Regions from separate parts of the Pediococcus inopinatus genome, predicted to be linked through region 2. Evidence: a T-box and tRNA genes for the amino acid it is inferred to sense, from the RefSeq annotation. Region 2 holds a T-box; the other holds one or more tRNA genes.
The links. A T-box is a leader RNA that pairs with one kind of tRNA and senses whether it is charged. The one in region 2 lies ahead of tyrS (tyrosine--tRNA ligase), so its partner is inferred to be a tRNA-Tyr.
Positions count from the first base shown of each region.

Region 1: it encodes a tRNA-Tyr, which carries the amino acid that the T-box ahead of tyrS (tyrosine--tRNA ligase) is inferred to sense. The anticodon was not compared.

Region 1 is NZ_CP019981.1:1,493,660-1,498,019, reverse strand. Features, by position in the region: rRNA gene rrf (5S ribosomal RNA) at 2-118, shown strand; tRNA gene PI20285_RS07625 (tRNA-Asn) at 125-197, shown strand; tRNA gene PI20285_RS07620 (tRNA-Thr) at 250-322, shown strand; gene PI20285_RS07615 (peptide MFS transporter) at 435-1,913, shown strand; gene PI20285_RS07610 (metallophosphoesterase) at 2,048-2,869, shown strand; tRNA gene PI20285_RS07605 (tRNA-Tyr) at 2,977-3,059, shown strand; tRNA gene PI20285_RS07600 (tRNA-Gln) at 3,069-3,140, shown strand; gene PI20285_RS07595 (alpha-L-rhamnosidase-related protein) at 3,295-4,360, shown strand, end outside.
Region 2 is NZ_CP019981.1:2,051,427-2,055,786, forward strand. Features, by position in the region: gene PI20285_RS10170 (ASCH domain-containing protein) at 116-568, shown strand; gene PI20285_RS10175 (methylated-DNA--[protein]-cysteine S-methyltransferase) at 565-1,062, opposite strand; gene PI20285_RS10180 (AzlC family ABC transporter permease) at 1,155-1,865, shown strand; gene PI20285_RS10185 (AzlD domain-containing protein) at 1,850-2,176, shown strand; T-box leader at 2,224-2,427, shown strand; gene tyrS (tyrosine--tRNA ligase) at 2,491-3,744, shown strand; gene PI20285_RS10195 (LysR family transcriptional regulator) at 4,168-4,360, opposite strand, start outside.

The sequences.
Region 1 (4,360 bases), 560 kb from region 2:
GTGTGGTGACGATAGTGAGAAGGATACACCTGTTCCCATGTCGAACACAGAAGTTAAGCTTCTTAACGCCGAGAGTAGTTGGGGGATCGCTCCCTGCGAGGGTAGGACGTTGCCATGCGTTTATTCCGGCATAGCTCAGTTGGTAGAGCCCCTGACTGTTAATCAGGTTGTCGACGGTTCGAGTCCGCCTGCCGGAGTAGTGATAGATGTTAACCTTCTGAATTGAAAGTTAGCATCTTTTTCTATAATGCCGGCTTAGCTCAGTTGGTAGAGCATCGGTATCGTAAACCGAGGGTCGGGTGTTCAAGTCGCCTAGCCGGCATTGTAAGACACCTCAAAAGGTGTCTTTTGTTGTTTTTAGGAGAATTTGGGAAGCAATACTGCTAGAAACAATCAATTTTAATTACCAAGAGATGTTTGGAGGAAGAAATAAATTGAATAACAAAAGCGACGTAAGCAATGATAAGTCCTTCTTTGGACAACCAAGAGGACTATCAACATTGTTCTTTACGGAAATGTGGGAGCGTTTCAGTTACTATGGAATGCGTGCCATTCTACTTTTCTATATGTATTACGCAGTTTCCAAGGGTGGTTTAGGTTTTAGTCAGGTAACAGCTGCTTCGGTTATGTCCATTTATGGTTCATTAGTTTACCTTACAAGTGTGATCGGTGGATTTGTGAGTGACCGAATTCTTGGACCAAGAAGAACCGTATTTTTAGGCGGAATCTTCATTATGTTTGGACACATTGCTCTTGCGTTACCATTTGGGGCTCCCGGGTTATTTATTTCAATTGGTTTAATTGTAATTGGGACTGGGTTGCTAAAACCTAATGTTTCTGAAATGGTTGGGGGCCTGTATACAGAGGATGATATTCGTCGTGATTCTGGATTTAGTATTTTTGTTTTCGGAATTAATTTAGGAGCCTTGATTGCACCATTATTAGTTGGTTGGGTTGGTGCACAAGTTAACTTTCATGCAGGATTTTCTCTTGCAGCCATCGGAATGTTTTTTGGGTTACTACAGTATTACTTAGGTGGTAAAAAATACTTAAGTAAAGATAGTTTGTACCCATCAGATCCGATTGAACCTAAAGATGCCCGCAAGATTGAGTGGTCTGTTGCAATTGGTGTAGTGATTTTTGCATTAGTTCTGGTTGCAATGAAACTTGCTAACATTATGAACATTGATAATGTAGTCTTATTGCTGAGTATAATTGCTGTCGCAACCCCGATTGTCTATTTTGTTTTAATGTTTTCTAGTAATAAAGTTACTAAAATCGAACGTTCAAGACTTTTGGCTTATATTCCCTTATTCATTGCGGCTGTCATTTTTTGGGCTATTGAAGAACAAGGGTCAGTTGTTCTTGCCTTATTTGCGGCTCAAAGAACTCAGCTACATTTGGGCTTCATAACGTTATCTGCTTCGCAATTTCAATCTTTAAATCCGCTATTCATTATGCTTTACACACCATTCTTTGCATGGATGTGGATTAAAATGGGTAATAAACAACCTTCATCACCACGAAAGTTTGCTTATGGACTTGGTTTTTCAGGACTATCATATTTATTCATTGCCCTTCCAGGAATGTTATTTGGAACGGCTGGAAAAATTAATCCACTTTGGTTGGTTGGTAGTTGGGCAATTGTAGAAATTGGGGAAATGTTGATTTCACCAATTGGATTGTCAGTAACGACTAAACTCGCACCAAAAGCATTTAGTTCTCAGATGATGAGTATGTGGTTCTTAGCTGATGCTGCAGGACAGGCCATTAATTCGCAGATTGTGCGTTTTTACACCAGTGCCACAGAAGTTCCTTACTTCTTAATTGTTGGGGCTGTGAGCATCGTTGTAGGCTTTTTGTTGCTACTTATGTCGCGATGGATCTCTTCAAAGATGGTTGGAATCAATTAAATTTTAAAAAGCTAGATCAGTTTCTGTTTTACAGGACTGGTCTTTTTTATTTGGCAAGGTCTTTTAGGGGATTTTAGTTAAAATTAAGCGTAAAATTAAATATTAATCAGTTTTTGAAAAGCACAGGTGAAATTATGAAAATTGCAGTTACTAGTGACAACCATTTTGATGTGAATCGGCTTGATGTAAGTGAAACAATCAAAGCACAGGCTGACTATTTGGCCAATGAAAATGTTGAAATTTACTTGATTGCTGGAGATTTGTTTAATGATTTTGGCAAAAGCCTAGCCTACGTGCGAAGTTTGCAGGCGGAATTGGGATCACAGACATTAGTAAAATTTATTGCTGGCAATCACGATATGGTTCAAGGAGTTACTTTTGCTGAACTTGAAAGTACAATAGATGTTAGCTATATGCATAATCAATTTTTAGATATTCCTGGCACAAATTGGCGTCTGATCGGGAATAATGGCTGGTATGATTATGGATTTGCTGATAATCTTCCAGATAAAACCATCGCCAATTTTGAAACTTGGAAACGAGCGTACTGGATAGATGGTGCTATTCAGCAAACAATGACCGATGGTGAACGAATGGACTTGGTTTTGGATGAGAGTACCAAACAGTTTAAAATGGCTGAGAAGGCTCATAAACGGGTTTTATACTATACACATTTTGTTCCGCGGCGTGACTATATTCGGTATGCCCCAGAGGGAAATGTTTGGAACATGGCTAATGCGTATATGGGTAGCGCACGATTAGGAAAGTTATTGGAAAAATTCAAGACTGAAATTGTGGTGTTTGGCCATATGCATATTCATCCTAAGCCAAAGAAATTTTCGGAAACGGTGTACTATGACCAAGCAGTGGGGTATCATAATAAGAGGATCAACGAATGGCAGCATAATACGTTTTTAGAAGAGTGGCAAGCACGATTAGCTTACTTTGAATTATGATTTTTGAAGATTTTTTAAACGAATTTGCTAAAAAGACTTGATATTTGTCTGGATTTTCGGTATTATATTTTAGTCGGATGCGTTTCAAACGTTGAAGCAATTCATAGGGAAGGGTAGCGAAGTCTGGCTAAACGCGGCGGACTGTAAATCCGCTCCTTCGGGTTCGGTGGTTCGAATCCACTCCCTTCCATTTTATGAATGGGCTATAGCCAAGCGGTAAGGCATCGGGTTTTGATCCCGAGATGCGATGGTTCGATCCCATCTAGCCCAATAAATTAATAAAAACTGCTATATGACATTAGATTAGTCATATAGCAGTTTTTTTATACAGAGATTTGTAGAAAGTGGTTTAATATATGTAAGCGGATAAATAGGATTAGGTGGTCTAAAATTGTGAATAGGTCACTTATATGAAAGGTAAAAATATGGCAAGTTGGATCTGGTATCATGGAGATTTTGCAATCTATCAAGCAATGAAACAAAACTTTGATCGTGAAGAGCGGGGGATGAATTGGCCCGCTTACTGGTATACTTCGGGTTGGAATCATAACGTTTATTTTTGGAAAGAATTCCAGTTTGATCACGCACAAACGTTTTCAACTATCATTCAAGGTAAGGGATATGGCAAGCTGATTAATCTGGAGGATAGTCAGGAAACGAAGTTTATTTTGGGCAGTCAAATGACATGTCCGGCTGGCCATTTTCGGATCGAAATTTACGTTGGAAATCTTTCAGGGTTGCCATGCGCATTTATTGAAGGTAAGGAAATTTATAGTGATCATAGTTGGAAGGCTTCTAATTTTCTGGGTGACGATGTAATTGCCGGAACAAGTCAGTTTTTCACGAATAGCAAACAGAATCCAATGCATTTTGAATATTCACATAAAATCCAGAATGCCAAAAGGATTGAAATTGTTAATGGCGGGACTTTATTAGATTTTGGGCATGACCTAACTGCTAAAACTATGATTCAATTTTTCGAACAATTTCAAACGATGGTATTGTGTTATGGGGAAAGCCGCACCGAAGCTTTGGATGTTGCAGATGCTTACTTAAAACATGAAATTAGGATGCACGACGATCCAGATGGTTCCTATGATGAAAGCAACAAAACATTTACGACTAAATTACGTGCCTTTCGTTACATCTACGTTCCTGATATTTCCAGTTTGGATGATATTGGGACAATATTTGTGAATTTTGAATTTGTTAAATTTCCGAAAATCGGGGCTTTTGAGTCACATGATTCTAAACTAAATCAGATTTGGCGAGTCTCGGACCGTACCTTGCGTCTGTGTTCCGGAATCTTTTTTATTGATGGAATTAAACGCGATCGTTGGGTCTGGGCCGGTGATGCTTTTCAGTGTTTTTACATGAATCGGTATGACTTTTTTGATAAAGAAATTGTCGAACGGACAGTGCTAGGTTTACGCGGGGAGCTCGATATCAAGCAACACTTGGATACCATTGTGGATTATTCCATGTACTGGT
Region 2 (4,360 bases):
GAGTACAGAGTAACCGTATCACAACGTTTAGAAAGATGAAATTGTTCCGTTGCAATGGAGAGCTTAAATGGCATTAAAATGCTATAATGATGGAAATATTTCACGAGGTGATTTTATGGATCATAAGGCAGAAATAAAGGCTTATTGGCAATCGTTTGTAAGCAAACATCATCTTCAAAATGCTACTTACAGTGCTTGGGCGTTTGGTAATAGTCCTGAAATGGCAAATGAATTGGCAGATCTTACGTTTAAGGGAATCAAAACGGCGACAACTTCGGCATATGACTTATATGAAGAAAACGAACCTTATCCGCAAGTGGGCGAATATAACATTATTTTGGATGGCAGTGGGCATCCGGTATGCATTACCAAGACCGTGGTAACCGAAATTATGCCATACAAAAATATGACAGCTGAACATGCTTACCATGAAGGTGAGGGTAACCGGACTTTAGCTTATTGGCGGAGTGTTCATGAACCATTCTTTAGAAACGAGTTTAAGGAAGCTGGCCAAACGTTCACTGAAGACATGACCTGTTTTTGTGAAGTTTTCGAAGTTGTTGGCTAAGCATTTTTAACGCGTGATTCAAGAGCCAATAACTGACGTTTCAACGGTAATCCGCCGTGATAGCCGCCAATTGAACCATCTTTGTGCAAGACGCGGTGACAAGGAACAACGATTTGATTGGGATTTCTTCCGACGGCATTGGCAACCGCTCGAGCAGCAGTTGGTCGGCCAATTTTTTCGGCTAGGGCGCTATAAGTAGTCGTTTCTCCGTAGGGAATGGTCTGTAGGGCCTGCCAGACGGATTTTTGAAAAGGGGACCCATTAAATTCAATTGGAAGAGTAAACTGCTGGGATTTGCCGAGCAGCAAATTTTTGAGTGCCGTTTTATAAGGATTCGTTTTGTCGGAATTTTTTAAGAGCTGGGCATTAGCAATGTAGTGGTGCAGTTCTTCTTCTGAATTGCTGGACCCTACGAATGCTAGCCCATGGTCGCCAACAGCAATTAGGTAGGTGTAGTCTGAAACTGTGACCCGATCGATGTACAAAGTTTTCATGATGGCCTCCAAAAAACGTGATTTTGTCTAAATTATAACAAATAAGTAGACAAATGAATTTAAAAAGAAACTAATCAATAAGGGATGATGTTGTGAACGAACAGTTAGATTTTGAAACGGGTGTGAGAGAGGCAATCCCAACAGTTTTGGGATACATAGGAATTGGCCTTGCTTTTGGAGTCGTCGGGAAAACAAGTGGTTTGAGTGTTTTAGAAATATTTTTAATGTCGCTAATTACATATGCGGGGTCGGCACAATTTATTATGGTGAGCTTAATGCTGGTTGGAAGCTCCATTCCATTCATCATGTTGTCGGTCTTTTTGGTTAATGCGCGATTCATTTTGATGAGCACCACAGTTGCCCAATATTTTCGGAAGGATTCACTGGGACAAAACATTGGCATCGGATCGTTGTTAACTGACGAATCGTTTGCATTGAGTATGAACAAGCTTAATTTCACGGATCATCATCTCAAACCTGGCTGGATTCATGGTGCAAACATTGTGGCTTACTTAACGTGGGCGTTTGCCACAGCAGCTGGCGGATTATTGGGTAATTTGGTGGGCGATCCGAAAGCATTTGGGCTGGATTTTGCTTTGGTGGCAATGTTCATTGGCTTACTTTATCTACAAATGATTACGGATAAAAGTAAGGCCTTTGTTTTTCAAATTTTTATGGTCGTGGTAGTCTGCTTTTTGATGTATGGATTAACGATTTTCTTTTCAAATAATGTAGCGCTGATTGTGACAACGTTGGTCGGCTGCTTTTTAGGGATGGTGATTGAACAATGGCGCTCACGATGAACGTATTATGGACAATTATCGGGTGTGGCATCGTGACTTGGCTATCACGGGTAATCCCATTTGTCCTGGTTAAAAACTTTGATTTGCCAAAATGGCTGATTCAGTATTTAAGCTTTGTGCCATTGGTGATTATGACGGCCTTAATTATGGAAAATATTTTTACCCATCATGCGGGGTCATTGCCAACGGTTAATTATGAAAATCTGCTTGCAACAGTACCGACTTTTGTGGCGGCCATTATTTCAAAAAGTCTGATTGTGATTGTTGTGGTGGGGATTGTAAGCATGGCGTTGATTCGGTTGGCTTTTTAAAAAAATTCTTGACTTATCAATATAACTCTCTTAACATGAAACTAATATCAAAAGCAATGCGATAATCGAAGTAGCAGACTGCCCAACATTTCAGAGATCTGGTGGTATTGAGAACCAGAATGTGGTGGTTGTGAATTACAGTTATCAAGCTTCTAAATCTATAAATTAGCGATTCATCTCGTTATCGATGTTGAGTGGTTGCAGTTAATTGCAATAACTTGGGTGGTAACGCGGAGAATTTCGTCCCTAGAGTCTTTATTGACTTTAGGGACTTTTTTTATACTATTTGAAACAAAAAATGAGGAGGAACGGTTATGAATATTATTGATGAACTAAAATGGCGTGGGGCTGTGAATCAAACAACTGACGAAGAGGGGCTACGCGAATTAGCAGAGAAGCAACAAATTGGCTTGTACTGTGGGGTGGATCCTACGGGTGACAGTTTGCATATTGGCCATTTGATTCCTTTTATGATGTTGAAACGATTCCAACTCCAAGGCCATCATCCAGTAATTGTTATTGGTGGTGGAACGGGTGCGATTGGTGATCCGTCTGGTAAAAATTCAGAACGAGTTTTGCAGACGATGGACCAAGTTAAACATAATGAAGATGCCATATCTGCACAAATGATTAAATTGTTTGGGACAGAAAATTTCACCATTGTAAATAACTATGATTGGCTTTCAAAGTTGTCTTTGTTAGATTTTCTTCGCGATTACGGAAAGCTTTTTAACGTCAACACGATGTTGAACAAAGAAGTTGTGGCAAGTCGTTTGGAAGTGGGAATTTCTTTCACGGAATTTACTTACCAAATTTTGCAGTCCATTGATTTTCTTCATCTATACAAACATGAAAATGTGCAACTCCAGATTGGTGGTGCCGATCAATGGGGAAATATTACTGCCGGAATCGATTTAATTCATAAGGTTGAAGGTTCAGATACGGACGTGTTTGCGCTCACGATCCCATTAATGCTTAAGGCTGATGGGACAAAGTTTGGAAAAACGGCTGGTGGCGCTGTATGGTTGGATCCAAAGAAGACTTCACCATATGAATTCTACCAATTTTGGATTAATCAAGATGACCGGGATGTTGTGAAATACTTGAAGTACTTTACATTCTTAGGTGAAGACGAGATTAACGAATTAGCAGATAAGGTTCAGACGCATCCAGAAAAACGGGAAGCTCAGCGCCGTTTGGCGGAAGAAGTGACCAAATTTGTGCATGGTGAACAGGCGGTAGTGGAGGCCCAACACATTACTCAAGCATTGTTCTCCGGTGAAGTGCAAGACCTAACAGCAGAAGAAATTGAACAAGGTTTTAAGAATATGCCTTCTGTTGAGGTTAGTGATGAAAAGAAAAATATCATTTTATGGCTAGTGGATGATACAAAGATTGAGGCATCAAGACGCCAAGCACGAGAAGATGTAAAAAACGGAGCTATTCGGATTAATGGTGAAAAGGTGCAGGATGTAGACGCTGAAATTGATCCTAGTGCGCATTTTGACGGCAAGTTTGTGATTGTGCGTCGTGGAAAAAAGAAGTACTTTTTGGCTAGGGTTAAGTAAAGTGAGTGAGGCAAAACGGTAAGAGGCTGATTGTAAGCACAACGGATGCGGGATCGCAATCCCGCGGGAGTTGTGCTTACAATCAGTCTCTTGTTTTGCCGAGCTGTCCTAAGGCATAGCAAAAAAGTGCAGTAAGAGTGGTGCTGGATGCGAGTTCTTGCGGCCAAACTGTGCCACAAGAATCGACAGCGAACGGAATAAGAAAGATTTTCGTTTCAAAAATCAACCAACGAAATGGAGTAGTGCGGGATCGCAATCCCGCGGGAAGCATACTTATTTCCGGCCTTTTGACGTGCCAAACTGTCCTAAGGCTTAGCGAAAGATCGCCACTGGCTTCGAAACTGCAACTACTATATAGAAGAAAAAATAAAAAACGACTAGTTTTCAAGCAGTAAAATTGCTTGTTGAAACTAGTCGTTTTGTTTATTTAACGGGCTGTCCTAAGTAATCAGCTTGATAACGGTTTGCGAGATAGTCGTGAATTTCCGTCAACATTAGTTTCGTGGAGGGCGCCTCTGCTTGAGTTTTATTGACACTAAGGCAAATTGTTCGGTAATACTGATGAGAAAATGGATAAACATTGACATCACCAGTCAATTTTTGAAGAGCTAGTTGA